Regions from separate parts of the Telluria sp. ZB4P36 genome, predicted to be linked through region 2. Evidence: predicted binding sites of a transcription regulator. Region 2 holds the regulator's gene; each other region holds the start of a gene.
The links. Region 2 encodes LexA, which represses DNA repair genes until DNA is damaged. Its sites were predicted from a motif close to ACTGTATNNNNATACAGT; they were not measured.
Positions count from the first base shown of each region.

Region 1: imuA (translesion DNA synthesis-associated protein ImuA) is a predicted target of LexA. The motif match lies at 1,130-1,147, and genes of this name have one in related genera.
Region 3: AC56LK_RS05055 (ATP-dependent helicase) is a predicted target of LexA. The motif match lies at 3,122-3,139, and genes of this name have one in related genera.

Region 1 is NZ_JCASIE010000001.1:481,618-488,345, reverse strand. It holds gene AC56LK_RS02265 (putative Na+/H+ antiporter) at 1-974, opposite strand, end outside; gene imuA (translesion DNA synthesis-associated protein ImuA) at 1,166-1,927, shown strand; gene AC56LK_RS02255 (Y-family DNA polymerase) at 1,857-3,404, shown strand; gene AC56LK_RS02250 (response regulator) at 3,521-3,973, shown strand; gene AC56LK_RS02245 (GNAT family N-acetyltransferase) at 3,980-4,675, opposite strand; gene arfB (alternative ribosome rescue aminoacyl-tRNA hydrolase ArfB) at 4,732-5,127, opposite strand; gene AC56LK_RS02235 (sensor domain-containing protein) at 5,294-6,728, shown strand, end outside.
Region 2 is NZ_JCASIE010000001.1:339,600-346,327, reverse strand. It holds gene AC56LK_RS01670 (SPOR domain-containing protein) at 1-598, shown strand, start outside; gene AC56LK_RS01665 (CvpA family protein) at 615-1,103, shown strand; gene purF (amidophosphoribosyltransferase) at 1,141-2,664, shown strand; gene AC56LK_RS01655 (cystathionine gamma-synthase family protein) at 2,673-3,911, shown strand; gene AC56LK_RS01650 (tetratricopeptide repeat protein) at 4,014-4,748, shown strand; gene lexA (transcriptional repressor LexA) at 4,800-5,432, opposite strand; gene AC56LK_RS01640 (DUF6289 family protein) at 5,588-5,806, opposite strand; gene rpsF (30S ribosomal protein S6) at 6,074-6,466, shown strand; gene priB (primosomal replication protein N) at 6,495-6,728, shown strand, end outside.
Region 3 is NZ_JCASIE010000002.1:530,939-537,666, reverse strand. It holds gene fghA (S-formylglutathione hydrolase) at 31-873, opposite strand; gene AC56LK_RS05075 (chromate transporter) at 934-1,518, opposite strand; gene AC56LK_RS05070 (chromate transporter) at 1,518-2,096, opposite strand; gene AC56LK_RS05065 (hypothetical protein) at 2,148-2,321, opposite strand; gene AC56LK_RS05060 (hypothetical protein) at 2,512-2,745, shown strand; gene AC56LK_RS05055 (ATP-dependent helicase) at 3,164-5,248, shown strand; gene AC56LK_RS05050 (GNAT family N-acetyltransferase) at 5,704-6,728, opposite strand, start outside.

The DNA of each region.
Region 1 (6,728 bases), 140 kb from region 2:
CCGAAGAACAGCGCGGTCGGCTCCAGGCTGGAGACCAGGGGCTGCAGCCACCACTGCTGCATCCCGCCCAGCACCACCAGGCCGGCCAGGAAGAAGGCGACCAGCAGGCCTTCCTTCAGGATCAGCGGCGACTGGTGTTTCGGATAAGCCTTGGTGTAGCCCAGGAAGAGCAGGAACAGGCCGATGAACAGCACCGGGTGGTGGGCCAGCAGCACGACGCCGGCCAGCAGGGCCAGGTGGACGGCGGAGACGATGGCCGGCATGTGCACGTCCGCCACCGCCGCGCCTGGCGCCAGGTGGCGGCGCAGCAGCCAGGTGATGACGCTGGCATTGAAGATCACCGCCAGCGCCGCGCGCCAGCCGAAGGTCGAGGCCATGAAGGCGCTGTCCCAGCCCCAGGTGGCGGCCACCATCAGCACCGGCGGGGCGGCATAGGAGGTGAGGGTGCCGCCGATCGAGACGTTGACGAACAGCACGCCGATGGCGCCGTACTTGAGCCATTCGGGGATCCCGTGCCGGAATACCTGCGGCGCCAGCATCAGGGCGGCCAGCGTCATCGCGGCCGGCTCGGTGATCAGGGAGCCGCTCAGCGGCACCAGCGCCAGGCCGAGCCAGCACAGCGCCACTTCCGTGCGTAGCGGGGCCAGCCGTGCAAGCAGGGCCAGCAGGTCGCGCACCGCATCCAGCACCGGCTGCGAGGCCGCGATCACCATCACCACGAACACGAACAGCGGTTCGGTGTAGTGGCGCGATTCGGCATAGGCGATGGCTTCGCTTCCGCCGGCCAGCAGGGCCATGACGAGGATCAGCACGAAGGCCCAGAAGCCGAACACCACCTCGACTTCGCCCATCAGGTGGAACAGTCCGGCATGGCGTGGATGGCGTTTGGCCAGCGAGTGGAACAGCTTGGTGGAAAAGGTATGGACGAGGGCGATCGCGAACAGGATGGCACCGCTGAGTTGGAGCGTGGTCATTGTCTGGATGTAAATGGACGAGCCAGCATTATTCCATGATTCGCCATTGGCACCCGGGTTTTCCGGCAGAGCGCACCTTTAGGTTTTGTCAATACCAATCGCCCGACTGGTATGTCCAAAATGAATACATCTTGCCAAATTCCGGCTCAGCGAGTACTGTACGTTTATACAGTACTTTTTACCAACCCACCATGATCCTGTCATCCACTCCGGGAATTTCGCCCCCGCCCAAGCCACCTGTGGCTGAGCCGGAGGCCTTGCATCCTTCCCTCTGGCGCGCCTCGCAACTGGCGCGTTCGGGCACGCGCTGCGTCGACACCGGGCATGCGGCGCTGTCGGGCCAGTTGCCCGGCGGCGGCTGGCCCGCCGGCACCCTGGTCGAACTGCTGCAGCAACAGCCCGGCATCGGCGAAATGCGCCTGCTGCGCCCGGCCCTGCAAGCCTGCGCAGAGCGCCGCATCGTCCTGCTGCAGCCGCCCCATCCGCCGCAAGCCCTGGCGCTGGCCGCGCTGGGCCTGCCGCCCTCGCAACTGCTGTGGCTGCGTACCGGCCGCAGCGCCGACGCGCTGTGGGCGGCCGAGCAGGTGCTGCGCAGCGGCAGTTGCGGCGCGCTGCTGTTCTGGGCCAACCATGCGCGCGGCGAAAGCCTGCGCCGCCTGCACCTGGCGGCCCAGACCGGCGAAACCCTGTTCTTCATGCTCCGCCCGCTGGCCGCGGCGCAAGACGCATCGCCTGCGCCCTTGCGCCTGGCGCTGCGCCCGGCGGCCGGCGGCATGCACATCGACTTCGTCAAGCGCCGGGGGCCGCAGCGCGATGCGCCGCTGCTTTTGCCACTTTCTTTGCCGCTTGGTTTGGCTCCAACTTCTTCTCTCTTGCAACGACATGCGTTTGTGGATCGGCCTGTCACTACCCCAGCTGCCGCTCGAGGTCTTCAGTCCCAACTGGTCCAGTGACCCGGGCAGCGTCGTGCTGGAGCAGGAGCGCGTGCTGGCGGTCTCGCCGGCGGCGCGCGCGGCCGGCGTCCAGCGCGGCATGCGGCGCGGCGGCGTACTCATGCTCATGCCCGAAGCACGGCTGGTCGAGCGCAGCAGCGCGCGCGAAGCCGAGGCGCTCGATGCGGTCGCGTTGGCGATGCTGCAATACACGCCCCAGGTCGCGCTGGCCGAAGAAGCGACCTTGCTGCTCGACATCGGCGCCAGCCTGCGCCTGTTCGGCGGCATCCGGGCCCTGTGCGCGCGCGTGCGCGCCAGCCTGCGCGCGCTCGGCTTCACCGCCTCGCTCAGCTGCGCGCCGACGGCGCGTGGCGCCTGGCTGCTGGCACGCGCCGGCGCCGCCTTTGCCGGTGGCGGCGGGCGGAGCCGCGGGCGGGCACCCGCACGTTCATTACGGATGGCCTCGCTCGAACGCCGCCTCGAACGCCTGCCGGTGGCCCTGCTGCCGCCGGCCCGGCCTTATATGTCCTGGTTCGAGGGCATCGGCTGCGAACGCCTCGGCGAGCTGCGGCGCCTGCCGCGTCCCGGCCTGCAGCGGCGTTGCGGGCGCGAGCTGCTCGACATGCTCGACGCCGCCTACGGCCTGTGTCCCGAGCTGTTCGAGTGGGTGACGCCGCCCGACAGTTTCCGGGCCCGGCTCGAATTGTTCGACCGCATCGAGCAGGCCGAGCTGCTGCTGGCCGGCGCCCACCACCTGATACTGCAGCTGGTCGGCTGGCTGTGCGCGCGCCAGCTCGCGGTAGAGCGCATCACGCTGCTGATGGAGCACGAGCGCGGCCGGGTGGCGATGCCGCCGACGGCGCTCGAGATCGTCCTGGCCGAGCCGGCCTGGCGCGACGAGCACCTGGTGCGCCTGCTGAAAGAGCGGCTGGCCAGGCAGGAGCTGCCGGCGCCGGTGATCGGGCTCGGGCTGGAAGCGCGGCAGGTAAGGGCGATGGCGCCGCCGACCGAATCGCTGTTCCCCGAGCCGGGCGGCAGCGAGGAAGACCGCATGCGCATGCTCGAGCTGCTGGTGGCGCGGCTGGGAGCCGACAACGTGCTGCAGGCGCTGCCCCAGGCCGATTACCGGCCCGAGGTCGCCAACGAATGGGTGCCGGTGCAGGAAAAGGGCAGCGCCGCCCGCAGTGCCGCGCGCAACGCAGCCTTGTGCGATGCGCGCCTGCCGCCCGACGTGGCCAGCCTGCCGCGTCCGAGCTGGCTGCTGGCCAAGCCGATCGCGCTGCTGATGCGCAACCACCGGCCCTTCTACGGCTCGCCGCTGAAGGTGGCCTCGACCCCCGAGCGCATCGAGGCCGGCTGGTGGAGCGAAACCCAGACCCGCGACTACTTCATTGCCGAAGGACAGGACCATACCTTGTACTGGATCTATCGCGAGCGCATCGTCGGCGCCGGCGAGGATGCCGAACCGCGCTGGTATCTGCACGGGCTGTTCGGCTAGCAGCCCCTTCGGTGCGAACCGGGCGCTTCCCTGGGCGCGCTTGCGCGATACTAGACGGCAGGCGCAGCGCATCCCGGCTGCGTTGGCAATGAACAATTTCACTCCATGGAGGCCGCGTGTTCGGCTTGATGAGCAGCCGCTGGTGTAGCGACAAGGCGCCGTCCGGATTCCCGCCCGGCAGCACCCAGGAAGCCGGGCAGGATGCGGGAACGCCGGTGCAAGGCGTGCGCAAGGTGCTGGTCGTGGACGACGAGGCCGACGTCGCCGACCTGACCGAGGTGCTCCTGTCGGCGCACGGCCTGGACACCGTGGTGGCCTACTCCGGCGCCGCGGCCCTCGACATCCTGGCGGCCGATCCCCAGATCGATGCCGTCGTCTCCGACGTCATGATGCCCGGCATGACCGGCCTCGAACTGGCCGAGCAGATCGCCGGGCGCCATCCCAGGGTCAAGATCGTCCTGGCGTCCGGCTACATGGCGCCGTCCATGTTCAAGGACCAGCCGCTGAAGCAGTTGTTCATCGCCAAGCCCTACCGGATCGAGCAGCTCCTCAGGCTGCTGCGTACCTGACTTCGCTCAGTCGCTCCGCTCGGCACGCGTCAGGTGCAACTGCCGGCGCAGCACATAACCCAGCGATTCGTACAGTGCGATCGCGCCACGGTTGCTGGGGTAGACGTGCAGGAAGGGCTGGCTGCCCTGCGCCATGATGCGGCGCGTCCGTTCGGCGAGCAGGTGGCGTGCATAGGCATGGCCGCGGTGCTCGGGATGCACGCAGACCGCACTCACTTCGACCGCGCCATCCGGGCGCATCCGTTCTCCCGCCATCGCCGCCAGCCGGCCGCCGGCGCGGACGCCGAGGAACTCGCCCAGCTCGTGGGTGCGCTGGGCGAAGGGGCCGGGATTGGTCAACCCGGCCAGTTCGCGCATCTCCGGCGCATCCGCGTCGCCCAATACCGAGAAGGGCAGCGTGGCCGGCGCCAGGGCACGCGTGGCCACCATCTGCAGCACCGGATCGAGCGGCGTCAGGCTGAGGCCGGGCGCCTGCACCGGCGCGGCCGCCGTCACCAGCATGGCGGCCTCGCCCGGCAGCAGCAGCGCCGCCAGCGCTTCCCAGGCTTGCGGGCTGTCGTCGGCGAGGGCGGCGAACGGACCGATCTCGCGCGGATAGCGCTTCGCGAGCGGGCCGCCGAGGGCGAGGTGGCGGTGGCCGCCTACGAGGGCGGACCAGACCGGCCGGTCGAGGGCGGCATGCAGGGCAGGGTGAATGGGCATGGTCGTCATCTTCTCCATTGTCGACAGGGTGACATGATAGCGCCGCCGGCGTAGCCTTATTCGCTGACCTTGCCGCGCAGCGACTTGACCCGCCCGCTGCGGGTCTTGGCGTCGAGCCGGCGCAGCTGCGAGCCGCGCGTCGGCCGGGTAGGGCGGCGCATCACGGGCACGACGGCAGCCTGGTCGACCAGCGCCTGCAGGCGCTGCAGCGCGTCGAGCTTGTTCTGCTCGAGGCTGCGCGAAGCCTGGGCCTTCAGGACGATCACGCCTTCCTGGGTGATGCGGGCGTCGCGCAGCGCCAGCAGGCGTTCCTTGACGGCCGCCGGCAGCGACGAGGCCGCCACGTCGAAGCGCGCATGCACCGCGCACGACACCTTGTTCACATTCTGTCCGCCCGGCCCCTGGGCCCGGATCGCGCTGAATTCGACTTCCGCCGGATCGATGACTGCCATTGCTTTCCTTCGCTGCGGCCACCGCCGGCCGCGTCCCCCATTGTAAAGCCAGGCTTTCTTGCCGCACGAAACAAAAATCGCAATGGCCCAAGGCCGGTCCCTGCGCTATGATGTATCGACGATCACTGCGCGCCGCGCACCTCTGTACGGCCAACCAGGAGGAGCTTTGAACCTCTCGCCCTTGCCACTTGCCGTGTTCGTCGTCGATACGGCAGGCACCGTCACCAGCTGGAACAAGGCTTGCGAAAAGCTGGCCGGTTATGGCGCCGCCGACATCCAGGGCATGACGCTGGAGCGCATCATCGAATTCGACGATGCGCCCGGCGCCACGCCGCGCATCGCCGCGCGCGCCGACGCCGAGAACGAAGGCATGCTGAAAACCGCCGACGGCCGGCGCCTGCCGGTGCGCGTCACGGTAGCGCCGCAAACCCTCGATCCGGAGCTTCCGGGCACCTTCAGCATCATCGTGATCCCGCGCACCGGCCAGTTCCCGCCGCGCTATGCCCTGATCCAGGACCTGCCGGTGGCCGACATCATCGAAGCGCTGCCCTGCGTGTTCTACGTCATCGACCAGAGTGGCCACCTGCTGCTGTGGAACCGCCTGCTCGAAGAAGCGCTCGAAATGGATGCAGAAGCACTGCCCACCTTCAACGTCAAGTTCTTCTTCGACGAAAAGGACCGGCCCATGATCGTCGACAAGATCCTCAGCGCCTTCGAAGAGGGCGGCTCGACCCACGAGGCGGAACTGATCGGCAAGCACGGCAAGCGCACCGCCTACCTGTTCACCTGCTCGCGCTCCAAGCTGGGCAACGTCCCGGTCGTGTTCGGTACCGGCCTCGACATCACCGAGCGCAAGCAGGCCGAGCACGGCCTGCGGGTGCGCGAACGCGCCATGTTCTCGAGCCTGAACGCCATCGTGATCACCCGCTGCGAACAGGGCGAACACCGGATCGAATACGTCAACCCGGCCTTCGAGCGGATCACCGGCTACACCCTGGCCGAGATCAAGGGCCACGATCCGCGCTTCATGCGCATCGAAGGCTGCGACGAAGACGAGCGCAGCCGTGTCCGCGAAGCGCTCAAGCGCAAGGAAAGCGTGCGCGCGGTGCTGCGCAACAGGCGCAAGAATGGCGACATGTTCTGGAACGACCTGCGCATCGATCCGGTGTCGAATATCGACGGCGAGATCACGCACTTCGTCGGGATCATCAACGACATCACCGAGGCCCGGCACTACGAGCGCCGGCTGCACCACCTGGCCCACCACGATCCGCTCACCGGCCTCGCCAACCGCACCCTGCTGCAGGACCGCCTGCGCCACGCCATCGAGCACGCGACGCGCGACCGCTTCATGGTGGCATTGGCCTTCCTCGACCTCGACAACTTCAAGCACATCAACGACAACTTCGGCCATGAGGCGGGCGATGCGGTGCTGCGCGAAGTCGCCCAGCGCCTGCGCGAGACCATGCGCGAAGAGGACACCATCGCCCGCATGGGCGGCGACGAATTCGTCCTCATCATCTGCGATCCGGCCAGCCACGAACAGGTCGCGGAGCTGGCCGAACGCATCCGCCGCAGCGTCACCGCGCCGGTGCGGGTGG
Region 2 (6,728 bases):
CATCAACATCCCGTCGAAAGACAAGGCTGCGGCGCTGCCGGTGCCTGCCGCCGCCACCGTCGACAGCGGCGAGGAAATCGTCGAGCCGGCCGATGCGCCGCTGGCCACGGTCGCGACCCCGCCGGCCGATCCACCGCCGCTGCGCACGCTCGACACCGCGCGCACCGAGCCTGCCGCGCCGAAGGTCGAGCCGAAGCTCGAGCCCAAGGTGGAGCCCGCCAAGCCGGAACCGAAGCGCAAGCCTGAAGCGGAGCTGCATCCGAAGGTCGCCGACCTCGAAGCCAAGAAGAGCGAAAAACCGGCCGCCAAGCCGACCCAGGACGAGGCCGCGCGCGCGCTGGCCATCCTCCAGGGCAAGCCGGTGGTGCAGGCCGCCGGCCCGTCGCAGAAATACGTGGTGCAGGTGGCGGCGCTGGCCACCCAGCAGAAAGTCGACGAACTGCAGGGCCGCCTGCGCGCGGCCGGCGTGTCCTCGTTCACCGAGAAGTCGGGTGAGCTGATCCGCGTGCGCGTGGGGCCGTACACCAAGGAAGAGGGCGAGAAGATTCGCTCGAAGCTGATCGCCATGGGCCTGTCGGGCACCCTGGTGCCGCTGTGATGAGGCTTGCGCGGGCGTGACGATTTTCGATTACCTGGTGTTGTTCGTACTGGTATCGTCGGTCATCATTTCCACCCTGCGCGGCCTGGTGAAGGAGATCCTGTCGCTGCTGGGCTGGGTCGTGGCCTTCGTGGTGGCGAACGCCTACGGCGCCCAGCTGGCGCCGATGCTGCCGGATATGCTGCCGGGCGAGAGCGCCCGGCTCATCCTGGCCTTCATCGTGCTGTTCCTCGGCGTGCGCATCCTGATGGGCCTGCTGTCGCTGGCGATCGGCGCCCTGATCACCGCCACCGGCCTGAGCCTGGCGGACCGCGGCCTGGGAGGATTGTTTGGATTGGCGCGCGGCATTGTAATCGTGCTTGCCGCCGTCATATTGTGTGGGATGACGTCCATTCCGCAACAGGATTTCTGGAGAAACGCGCTGCTCTCGCCCATGGCGGAAACCGGGGCGCGCACCGTGAAACCGTTTCTTCCCGCTGCGCTTGCGCAGCACGTGAAGTTTTAATTTTTGTAATCAGGCAGTCCAGTTTTAGGAGCGCACCATGTGTGGCATCGTCGGCGTCGTCTCGAACAATCCCGTCAACCAGCTTCTGTATGATGCCTTGCTGCTGCTGCAGCATCGCGGACAGGATGCTGCGGGCATTGCAACCAATCACAGCAGCATGTTCTCGATGTACAAGGCCAACGGCCTGGTGCGCGACGTGTTCCGCACGCGCAACATGCGCTCGCTGCAGGGCAATACCGGTATCGGCCACTGCCGCTACCCGACCGCGGGTTCGTCGAGCGAGGAAGAGGCGCAACCCTTCTACGTCAACGCCCCGTTCGGCATCACCCTGGCCCACAACGGCAACCTGACCAACCAGGCCGAGCTCAAGGAAGAGCTGTTCCGCAACGACCGCCGCCACATCAACACCGATTCCGATTCGGAAGTGCTGCTGAACGTGCTGGCCCACGAAATCCAGGAAGCGGCCGACGGCTACAATCTGGACACCGATGCGGTGTTCAAGGCGGTGTCCGCCGTGCATCGCCGCGTGCGCGGCGCCTATGCGGTGGTGTCCCAAATCGCCGGCCACGGCATGCTGGCCTTCCGCGATCCCTTCGGCATCCGTCCGCTGTGCCTCGGCATCAATGAAACCGAGCAGGGCACCGAATACCTGGTGGCGAGCGAATCGGTGGCGCTGGAAGGCCTGGGCTTCCGCTTCGTGCGCGACATCGCGCCGGGCGAGGCGGTCTTCATCGACAACGACGGCAAGCTGTACGAGCGCCAGTGCGCCGAGAACCCGTCGCTGAATCCCTGCGCCTTCGAATTCGTCTACCTGGCCCGTCCGGATTCGGTGATCGACGGCGCCTCGGTGTACGCGACCCGCCTGCGCATGGGCGAATACCTGGCCGACAAGATCCGCCAGGAGATCCCGGAAGGCGAGATCGACGTGGTCATGCCGATCCCCGATTCCTCGCGCCCGGCCGCGATCCAGCTGGCCCTGAAGCTCGGCGTCGAGTACCGCGAAGGCTTCATCAAGAACCGCTACATCGGCCGCACCTTCATCATGCCGGGGCAAGGGATGCGCAAGAAGTCGGTACGCCAGAAGCTCAACGCCATCGCCTCCGAGTTCAAGGACAAGAACGTGCTGCTGGTCGACGACTCGATCGTGCGCGGCACCACCAGCCGCGAGATCGTGCAGATGGCGCGCGACGCCGGCGCCCGCAAGGTGTTCTTCGCCTCGGCCGCGCCGCCGGTGCTGTACCCGAACGTGTACGGCATCGACATGCCGACCCGCGACGAGCTGATCGCCCATGGCCGCACCGTCGAGGAAGTCTGCGCCGAGATCACCGCCGACCGCCTGGTCTACCAGGACGTGGATGCGCTCAAGCGCGCCATCTCGGACGTCAACCCGGCCCTGAAGAACTTCGAGGCTTCCTGCTTCGACGGCGTCTACGTGACCGGCGACGTGACCCCGGAATACCTGGACCGCCAGGAAACCGCGCGCCATAACCCGAAGCAGAACCAGATCGAGGATCCGGTGCGCACCCAGCTGAACCTCAACACCCCGGCGACGGCGGAGTAAGGCCAGCCATGAGCGACCGGAAGTACGGTTTCACGACCACCATCCTGCACAACGACCGCCGCAAGGCGGTCGAGCAGGGTTCGCTGCACAAGCCGGTGCACACCTCGGTAGCCTTCGGCTACAACGATGCGCGCCAGCTGGCCGCGGTCTTCCAGGGCAAGGAACCGGGCTTCCGCTACGGCCGCCAGGGCAACCCGACGGTGAGCGCGCTCGAGGACAAGATCAGCAAGATGGAAGACGGCGTCGGCACCCTGTGCTTCGCCACCGGCATGGGCGCCATCGGCGCGCTGTTCCAGGCGCTGCTGCGCGCGGGCGACCATATCGTCTCGTCCTCCTTCCTGTTCGGGAATACCAACAGCCTGTGGCAGACGGTGGCGGGACAGGGCGTCGCGGTGGACTTCGTCGACGCGACCGATGTCGCCAATGTCGAAGCGGCCTTGACCCCGGACACGCGCATGGTCTTCGTCGAAACCATCGCCAATCCGCGCACCCAGGTCGCCGACCTGGCGCGCATCGGCCAGCTGTGCCGCGAGCGCGGCATCCTCTACGTGGTCGACAACACCATGACCACGCCCTACCTGTTCCGCCCGAAGGCGGTGGGCGCGGGCCTGGTGGTGAATTCGCTGACCAAGTCGATCGGCGGCCACGGCAATGCGCTGGGCGGCGCCCTGACCGATACCGGCCTGTTCGACTGGAGCGCCTACCCGAACATCGCGGCGAACTTCCGCAAGCAGCCGGCCGCCAACCAGGGCCTGGCCCAGCTGCGCGCCAAGGCCTTGCGCGATTTCGGCGCTGCCCTCGGGCCGGAAGCGGCGCACCATATCGCGGTCGGCGCCGAGACGCTGGCCTTGCGCATGGAACGCACCAGCGCCAACGCGCTGGCGCTGGCGCAGATGCTGGAAGCCGATCCGCGCGTGGCGGCCGTTCACTATCCGGGCCTGGCCTCGCACCCGCAGCATGGCATCACCAAGGAGCTGTTCCGCGCGGCTGGCTCGCTGTTGAGTTTCGAGCTGCGCGAGGACATCGACTGCTTCGACTACCTGAACCGCCTCAAGCTCGGCATCCCGGCCAGCAACCTGGGCGACACCCGTACCCTGGTGATCCCGGTGGCGCACACGATCTTCTTCGAGATGGGGGCGGAGCGGCGCGCCAGCATGGGCATCGCCGAGTCCCTGATCCGGGTATCGGTCGGCATCGAAGATACCGACGACCTGCTGGCGGACTTCCGCCAGGCGCTCGACGCGTAATGACACCGGCAGCCTTTGGGCTGCCGTTTTGTTTCAGCGGTTGAGCACGCCGGCCGATTACCGCTATCATGGGCTTTCTTATTCCTTATTCCTCACCTGCCCATGAAGACCAAGCTGTTCCTTGCATCCCTGCTGCTGTGCGGTGCCGCCTTTGCCGGCGAGCTGGAAGACGCCAATGCCCTGTTCGCGAAGAAGGATTACGCGGGTGCGTTGAAGATCTATACCAAGCTGGCGAATGCCGGCAATCCCGAGGCGCAACAGGCCCTCGGCCAGATGTACTGGTACGGCGAAGCGGGGCAGGTGGACGAGGCCAAGGCCGAGGCGCTGTTCAAGAAGGCTGCCGCCAAGGGCAACAAGGTCGCGGTCGCCTCGCTGGAACTGATGGACCAGCGCGTCAAGCGCCGCAAGGAAATCGATTACTGGATCAAGGGCTATGACGGCGAAGACCTGAAATCGGGCGAATACCGCTGCACCACGCCGCGCATTCCGGCGATGTCGAAGGTTAACGCGGATATCGACCGCATCGGTGCGGCCGTGCAGTCATGGCAGGACTGCTACAACAAATACGTGACCAACCTGAACGCGGCCATGCCGCTGACCCAGCGTATCCCGGCGGATATCGCCAAGCTGATGAACAAGGAAGAAACGGAGCAGTCGACCGCCTACCTGAAGCAGCTCCAGGAAAACCTGAGCGAGGAAGCGAAAGTCAGCTCGAAGCTGGTGTTGGCGGATTTCGCGGCTTGGCGCTCGGCAACCGAGGCCTATGTGGCGGAGCACAACAAGATGGTGAAGTCCGCCAAGAAGGATTCGCACTGGGCGGACAAGAAGATCCAATAAGACGCGATTGAACGCTTCGGCGGCTTGCCGCCGAAGCGTTCATGGCAGGCCTCAGTGCCAGCTGCGCATCAGGCCGACGGCCAGGCCTTCCAGCGCGAACTCGTCTTCCGGCGTCACCTGGATCACCTTGAAGTCCGGGTTTTCCGGCAGCAGTTCGACCAGGTTGCCGGTCTTGCGGTAGCGTTTGACGGTCACTTCCTCGCCCAGGCGGGCCACCACGATCTGGCCGTTTTTGGCGCTGTCGATCTTCTTGACCGCCAGGAAGTCGCCGTCGCAGATGCCGGCGTCGCGCATCGACCAGCCTTTGACCTTCAGCAGGAAATCGGGGCGCGCCGAGAACATGGCGGCATCGACGGAATAGGTGGCTTCGACGTGTTCCTGGGCCAGGATCGGCGAACCGGCGGCCACGCGGCCGACCAGCGGCAGCGACATCATCAGGGCCGCCGGGACCATGGGGACCTGCTCGACCGAGGCGCCGACCAGGCGGATGCCGCGCGAGGTGCCCGGCGAAATCTCGATCGCACCCTTGCGCGCCAGGGCTTGCAGGTGTTCCTCGGCCGCATTGGCCGACTTGAATCCCAGCTCGGCCGCGATTTCGGCGCGGGTCGGCGGGAAGCCGGTGTTTTCGATCGCTTCCTTGATCAGGTTGAGGATCTGTTCTTGCCTTGCAGTGAGCTTGAGCATGTCGTGCGGCTGGATAGTTGTATGACCAGACTGTATTTTTATACAGTATTTCGCAAGACGCAAGGGGATTCCGAAATTTTCTCGAAAAACTTCGTTGACGTTGGATTTTCAACTCAGGGCCGGGGTCGCTGCAAGCAGCGGCCCCGGCCGGGCGATTACCAGCCGCAGGCTTCTTCGTTGGTGACCACGCCGAAGTCGGTGCGCTCGCCGACCTGGACCCAGCGGCCCTGGCAGGTGAAGGTGCGGGTGCCCACTTCAGTCGTGTAGGTCGCGTCCGAATAATAGGTCAGGGTCGTGGTATAGCCAGGATAGGCGTAGGCAGCCGCCGATACGAGGATGGCGGCGACGCCGAGATAAATCCTTTTCAACTTCATCTTGTCTCCGATCGTTATTGAGGTAACTCATGTGCTCGGACCGTTGTCCGGCGAGTAAATACTAGCACCCCATATGAAACAATCGACCGGTGAAAATTCACATTATTGTATTTAATGCAATGTGCATAGCGGTGCCGGGACTGCAGCACTTGGTCCCTTCCGCTTGTCCTCGAGCCCGGGATCGTGTTACGATAGCCGGCTTTCCCTTCCCACACTCGTCTTGACGCCGAGGTGGGCATTTGTTTAAACGTCCTTAAGGAGTGTTGCATGCGTCATTATGAAATCGTTTTTATCGTCCACCCGGACCAGAGCGAGCAAGTCCCGGCGATGATCGAGCGTTACAAGACCACGGTGACCAGCCGCGGCGGTAACATCCATCGCGTGGAAGACTGGGGCCGTCGCCAGATGGCTTACCAGATCCAGAAGCTGCCGAAAGCCCACTACATCTGCCTGAACATCGAGTGCGACAACGAGACCCTGGTCGAGCTGGAAACCGCATTCAAGTTCAACGATGCCGTCCTGCGTCACCTGACCGTCAAGATGAAGAAGGCCGAAACCGCACCGTCGCCGATGATGAAGTCGGTCCAGCGCGAAGACGCAGCCAAGAGCCACCGCGCAGAAGCAGCAGCTCCTGCCGCTGCCCCGGCCGCAGCTGCCTGAGTTTTTTCTCGGGAATTCATAGAGCGCAGTGAACCGGTTCCAGCTCATCGCGACCATCGCGGAGCGTGACGTACTGCGTTATACCCCGGCCGGCGTCCCCATCGTGGGCGCGATCCTGATGCACGATTCGCAGCAGGTAGAGGCCGGAGTGGCAAGGCAGGTCGCGTTTGAAATCCCTGCGCTCGGCGCGGGCGAGATTTCAGGCAGGCTGGAAAGCGCCGAACTCGGTGCCGCCTACCGCTTCGAAGGATTCCTGGCCAGG
Region 3 (6,728 bases), on a different contig from region 2:
CCGTGTGCGTGCGCCGTTCATGCGTTTGGCTCACCCAAGCAGCCGGCGATGGAAGCGCAGGTGATCCTCGACGAAGCTTGAGATGAAGTAATAGCCGTGGTCATAGCCCGCATGGCGGCGCAGCGTGAGCGGCTGGCCGACGCGCGCGCAGGCTTGCTCGAAGGCTTCCGGATATAGCTGCTCTTCCAGGAACTTGTCCGCCAGGCCCTGGTCGATCAGGATCCCGCCGGGGAAGGGCGCCGACGTCATCGCGGCCATCAATTCCGTCGCATCGTACTGGTGCCATGCAGCCTGGTCCGCGCCGAGGTAGCCGCCGAAGGCTTTCTGGCCCCAGGGGCAGCGCATCGGCGCGGCGATCGGCGCGAAGGCCGACACCGACCGGAACAGCTCAGGGTTCCTCAGCGCCATCATGAGGGCGCCATGCCCACCCATCGAGTGGCCGAAGATGCCGACCCGCGCCGGGTCGGCCGGCAGGCTCGTCGGCACCAGTTCGCGCAGCTCGAGGATGTGGCTGTACATGCGGTAATGGCGTGACCACTGGGGCTCGGTCGCGTCGACGTAGAAGCCGGCGCCGGCGCCGAAATCCCAGCTGTCGGTCTCGCCGGCCACGCCGGCGCCGCGTGGGCTGGTATCGGGCGTGACCAGGATCAGGCCCTCCTGGGCCGCCACGCGCTGGGCGCCGGCCTTGATCATGAAGGTCTCTTCGGCGCAGGTCAGGCCGGCGAGGAAGAACAGCACGGGCAGGCGCTTGCCTTCGGCGCCGGGCGGCAGGTAGACGGAAAAGCGCATCGGCAGGCCGGTCGCCTGCGAGTCGAAGCGGTAGAAGCGCTGGACGCCGCCGAAACAGGCGTGCTCGCTGAGGAGTTCAGGCATGGGGTCACTGGATGAGTGGTCGATTCCGCAAGTATGCCTTGCCGGGACCGGGTCTGCCAGTCACACGAAGCCGAACGCGCCCAGCAGGGCGCCGGCGCCGAGCACCCACAGCAGGTGCAGGCGGGTGCGCCAGACCACCAGGCAGCTGAGCGCCGCCAGCAGCCAGAGCGGCCAGCTGCTCCGTTCCGATCCCGCACCGGCAAGCAGCCAGCTGGTCGCCAGCAGCATGCCGATCACGACCGGTGCCATGCCGAGGCGGAAGGCGCGCACCGCGCGCAGCTCGCGGTTGCGGTGGCCCCATTGCGCGACCTGGTAGTTGAGCAGGGAAGAGGGCAGCAGGATGCCGAGCATGGTCAGGGCCATGCCGGCGAAGGCGGCGCCCAGGCTGCCCGTGTTCATGCCCAGGTTCCAGCCCATCAGGGCGACGAACAGCACGTTCGGCCCCGGCGCTGCTTGCGCCAGCGCAATCGAGTCGCTGAACTGCGACTGGCTCAGCCAGCCCTTGTCCTCGACCAGGTAGCGCTGCATGTCGGCGGTGACCGAAATCGCGCCGCCGAACTGCATCAGCGACAGCATCAGGAAATGGACGAGCAGGCCGGTCCAGTCGTCCGGGCCCAGGACCAGGCCGGGTGGGAGCGCCGGCATCATGGGCGCAGCCTGCGCCAGGCCAGCACGCACCCGAGCCCGCCCAGGGCCGGCAGCACCCAGACCAGCGGCACCCGCAGCCAGGCCAGCAGCACGAAGGCGGCAGCGGCGAGGCCGATGGACCAGGGCAGCGGGATCGGGTTCCTGGCCAGTGCGGTGGACAGCTTGAAACCGGTGGCGGCGATCAGGCCGGCCGAGACGGCCGCCATGCCGCGCAGCGCGCCGGCCATCGCAGAGTGGCCGGCAAAGCGTGCGTGGATAGCGGCCAGCAGCAGCACCAGCGCCAGCGGCAGCACCAGCAGGCCGGCCATCGCGGTCAGCGCCCCGACCGGTCCGAACCAGCGGGCGCCGAGCATGATCGACAGGTTGACCACATTCGGCCCCGGCATGATCTGCGCCACCGCCCAGTCCTCGATGAACTCTTCTTGGGTCAGCCAGCGCTTGCGCTCGACGACCTCGCGCTGCACGACCGCCAGCACGCCGCCGAAACCCTGCAGGGCCAGGACGGTGAAGGAGACGAACAGGTCGAAGAGCGAGGCGGGACGGGGGCGGTCGGGAGCGGAAGGCGGAGAACTCATCCGGGGATTATCGCCGCCCCGGTCCCGTCCTGTCCATGCATGCCCGGACCTTCAGCCGCCTCCGATGCCCCGCATGACCTTGCCGCTGCCGCCGCAGTTGGGGCAGGGCTTGCCGTCGACCTTGCCGGTGCCGGCGCAGTCGTCGCAGACGTCTTCGCCGGCGCCGGGCGTGCCGGGCTGCGCTTCATCGCCGGGATTCAAGTCGGGGTCGGGTTGCATGCTCATGGCGTCCTCGCGTGGTTGGTGTGCGCGGCCATTGTAGGCGGCGTCCGCGCGGGATGGCGCAGCGCTGCTTCCTGTGCATACGGGAGCGCGAAAACCAGGCGCGCTTCGATTCGACTCTGGTATTGACATTGCTCGCGCTTCGCCCATACTCCGGTGCAGCCGACCACCCTTTATCCGAAAGGCCAGGCGCATGATGAATCCTCTCCGCAACTCCCAAGCCAGTCCAGACGCCGCCGTTATTGATGCACGGCACGACCAGCGCCAGCGCGACATCGTGGACGACGGCCTCGCCCTGATGCGTGTCGCGGGCACCCTATCCGCACTTGAATACCTCAAATCCCATGCCGTCGACGGACGGGTCATCGCACGCGTGCTGCTGGAGCCCGGCAGACGGCGCGGCAGCGCCGGACTGGCAGCGGCCTGAGTTTGCCCTTCCGCGGCAGGGACAGCGTCGGGTCAGCGTACACTGGCTTATGCACAAAGATTTCCCTAAAATAATTTTGTGCTTTTACGTGCCGACTGCGCGACAAGTGCGCCTAAGCCCTTGATTTGCGGGGCTATCGGCCCTGCCTTCCCAATAGGCAAATTGTTGAAAGCCGCACGGAAGGCCGCATTCGGCGTGTCAAGCCCCCGCTTTTCCACATAGTTATTCACAGAGTTTGTGGATATCCGGAAAACTTTTTAAATATTAACTACTTAGCACGCATTTCGCATGTATTCCATGACCTGATGCCCAGCAATAGGCGGCTGTGAATCGCGTGCGCACTTGACTGTGGAATTCTTTCGACTTGCGCATTAGAACTGGATAAATGTACAGTACGGCATTTCCAAAGATCTAAGCCATGTCAGCCTCCCTCGACCAGCCCGCTACCGACGATCCCTTCGCCGGCCTGAATGCCGAACAGCGTGCCGCGGTCGAGCACGACATCGGCGCCGCCGGCGTGCGGCCGCTGCTGGTCGTGGCCGGTGCGGGTTCGGGCAAGACCAACACCTTGGCGCACCGGGTCGCCCGCCTGATCGGGACCGGGGCCGATCCGCAGCGTATCCTGCTGCTGACCTTTTCGCGGCGTGCAGCCGGGGAAATGAGCCAGCGCGCCAGCGGCGTGCTGCAGCGCCTGCTGGGAAAATCCGGTTCGCAGGGAACGGTGACCTTGCCCTGGGCCGGCACCTTCCACGCGATCGGCGCACGCCTGCTGCGTGAATACGCGGGCCGCATCGGCCTGGACGAGTCCTTCACCATCCATGACCGCGGCGATTCCGAAGACCTGATGGGACTGGTGCGCCACGAGATCGGCCTGTCGAATACGGAGAAGCGCTTTCCCCTGAAGGGTACCTGCCTGTCGATCTATTCGCGGGTGGTGAACAGCCGCGCACCGCTCGAGGAAGTGCTGCAGTCTACCTTCCCCTGGTGCAGCGAGTGGGAAGGACAGTTGAAGACCCTGTTCGGCGCCTACGTCGACGCCAAGCAGGAGCAGAACGTGCTCGACTACGACGACCTGCTGCTGTTCTGGGCCGAGATGGCGGCCGACCCGGAGCTGGGGCCGGAGATTGGCGCCCGCTTCGACCACGTGCTGGTCGACGAATACCAGGACACCAACCGCCTGCAGGCGGCCATCATCACCGGCATGAAGCCGGACGGCGCCGGCGTGATGGTGGTGGGCGACGATGCCCAGTCGATCTATGCCTTCCGCGGCGCGACGGTGCGCAACATCCTCGATTTCCCGAAGCAGTTCTCGCAGCCCGCCGCGCTCATCACGCTGGAGCGCAATTACCGCTCGACCCAGCCCATCCTCGACGCTTCGAATGCGATGATTGCCGGTGCGCGCGAGCGTCATGCGAAGACGCTGTGGACCGACAAGGTGTCCAGCCTCAAGCCGCAACTGGTCCTGATCCCGGACGAAGCCGAACAGGCGCGCTGGGTCTGCAATCGCATTCTCGAACACCGCGAAGCGGGCATCACGCTGAAGTCGCAGGCGGTGCTGTTCCGCGCGGCCAGCCACAGCGCCGCGCTGGAACTGGAGCTGATGCGCCGCAACATCCCCTTCGTGAAGTTCGGCGGCCTCAAGTTCCTCGAGGCCGCCCACATCAAGGATGTGCTGGCAGTTCTGCGCTTCGCCCAGAACCCGAACGGCCGCATGGCGGGCTTCCGCGTGGCCCAGCTGATTCCGGGCATCGGTCCGGCCACCGCCACCCGCCTGCTGGACGCGGTGGGCGAGGCAACCGACCCGGCGGCCGCGGTGGAAGCCTTCGCTCCGCCGGCCAGGAGCAGCGCCGACTGGGCCGCCTTCAGCGCCCTGTACCGGCGCCTGCGGACGCCGGGGCTGCGCTGGCCGGCCGACATCGAGCTGGTCAAGCAATGGTATCTGCCGCACCTGGAGCGCATGGTCGACGACGCCACGGTGCGCGTGGCCGACGTCGAACAGTTGACTGCACTGGCGGGCGGCCACGCGACGCGTGAAAGCTTCCTGGCCGAGATCACGCTCGACCCGCCGGAAGCGACCAGCGACCGCGCCGGCCCGCCGCTGCTGGACGAGGACTATGTGATCCTGTCGACCATCCATTCGAGCAAGGGACAGGAGTGGAAGTCGGTGCACGTGCTGAACGTGGTGGACGGCTGCATTCCCTCGGACATGAGTACCGGGAGCCAGGACGACATCGAGGAAGAGCGGCGCCTGCTCTACGTGGCGATGACGCGCGCCCGCGAGCACCTGCACCTGGTGCTGCCGAACCGCTTCTTCATCAAGCAGCAGGCACAGATGGGCGACCGCCACGTTTATGCGGCGCGCACCCGCTTCATCACGCCGGCCATGCTCAAGCTTTTCGAGGAAGTAGCCTGGCTCAATGCCGATATCCGAGAGGTTCGCAGACCGGTTCCAGAGACCGTCCGGATGCTGGTACGCGAGCGGTCGAAAAACGCGTGGAAATAGCAGGAGATGCCGACATCTAGAGGACTTCTCCCCGGCAAGAAGGTTTTGTAGGATTTCGCCGCATATTTTTACATGCTCTAACGTAGTCCATATTTAAGTCATTGATTTATATGGAAGTTTTCTATTGCCTTCTTAATGGGCAATTTGTTGAAAGCCGCATTCTTACTACACTTGCAGCTTGTCAAGTAGTGCTTATCCACAAAGTTATCCACTTTTCTTGTGGATAGTTAAAAGGCTTTGAAAAATCAGTAACTTGCAGACACTTGTCCAGTGCAGTCTGGTGACGCCGCTGAAGAACTTGCATTTAATGCAATTTCATCGGTGGAGTGCCATTCCGGCGGCGTCCTCTTCTTGCCATACCATTGCTATCCATTCAGCATCGCCAAACTCGACAGTCCCATTTTGTCTGACTTGAAAGACGTCAGGATGCCGGTTCCTGTCCATGCAATCCCATATCAGCCTACCGACGCTCTGACATAGGTAGAGCGTTTAATTCTCCGCAAGGTTTTTATGAATCCGCGTGCAGCCCACGGTAGCGCCCCGCGTCGGTGCTCGCAATTCAACAGGTATATCTTGAACTGTTGAATGCCGGATTGTGCGGCATTTCTGGTCACTACAAAAAAATTCCGGACATAATGGCCGCGTGTTCGATAAATGTCGAGGTTCGCCATGTCATGTTGAACACCGGACAGTTTATACTTATACAGATTACGGCCCCAGCAGAAATGCGCTTTCCGTGCTCCGCGCAGAATGATTTCCTTAACGGTCAGGTAACAGCAGAGGGTTCCCAGTCCGTATCTCGCGAACCTGGCATCGTATGCCAACACGTGCACGAAGTAGTTGTCGCAAAGACGCAGGCTCAAGGTGCCTCCACACATCCTATTCTCGAGAATCGCTACTGTCAGCAAGCCTCCCGCCTTCACCCGCTCTACCAGCCATTCTGTCTCTGCTTGTGTCATGCCGAACTTCAGTCGCCTCTCTTCAAAATTCGCTTTTTTCAGTTCGACCAGTTCATATATATCCTGCTGCGTGATGTCATGGTCTTCATAGGTCTTGAACTGCAAGTCGGGGTGATCCCGCGAAATTGCCTTGAAGTGGCGTTTTAAGGAGTAACGCGTACTCGGGCTGAGGCTGGACAGATACGCATCCTCTGTTCGCGGCAAATTAACGACAATATCTTCGGAATGTCCGTGTTGCTGGTGAGGAAGCGAAAGAGGCCCGATTTGTTTTCCGATGAGTGAAAAGCTAATCAACGATACCGACGGGCAGCGTTCAAACATATATCTCGTAAAGCGCTCAATCTCTTCGCGGTCGATCTCGATCAATTCATTGAGAACGCTGATCCTGTTTTTGTCACGCTTAAGCAGTAGGATCGCCACTGCTTGGGCTCCCCGCCGCGCAACGTACACACTCGCATCCTTCGCTCGTCGTCGGAATTCAAAGTGACTCATGGAGGAAATCAGATGTTGATACAAATGGT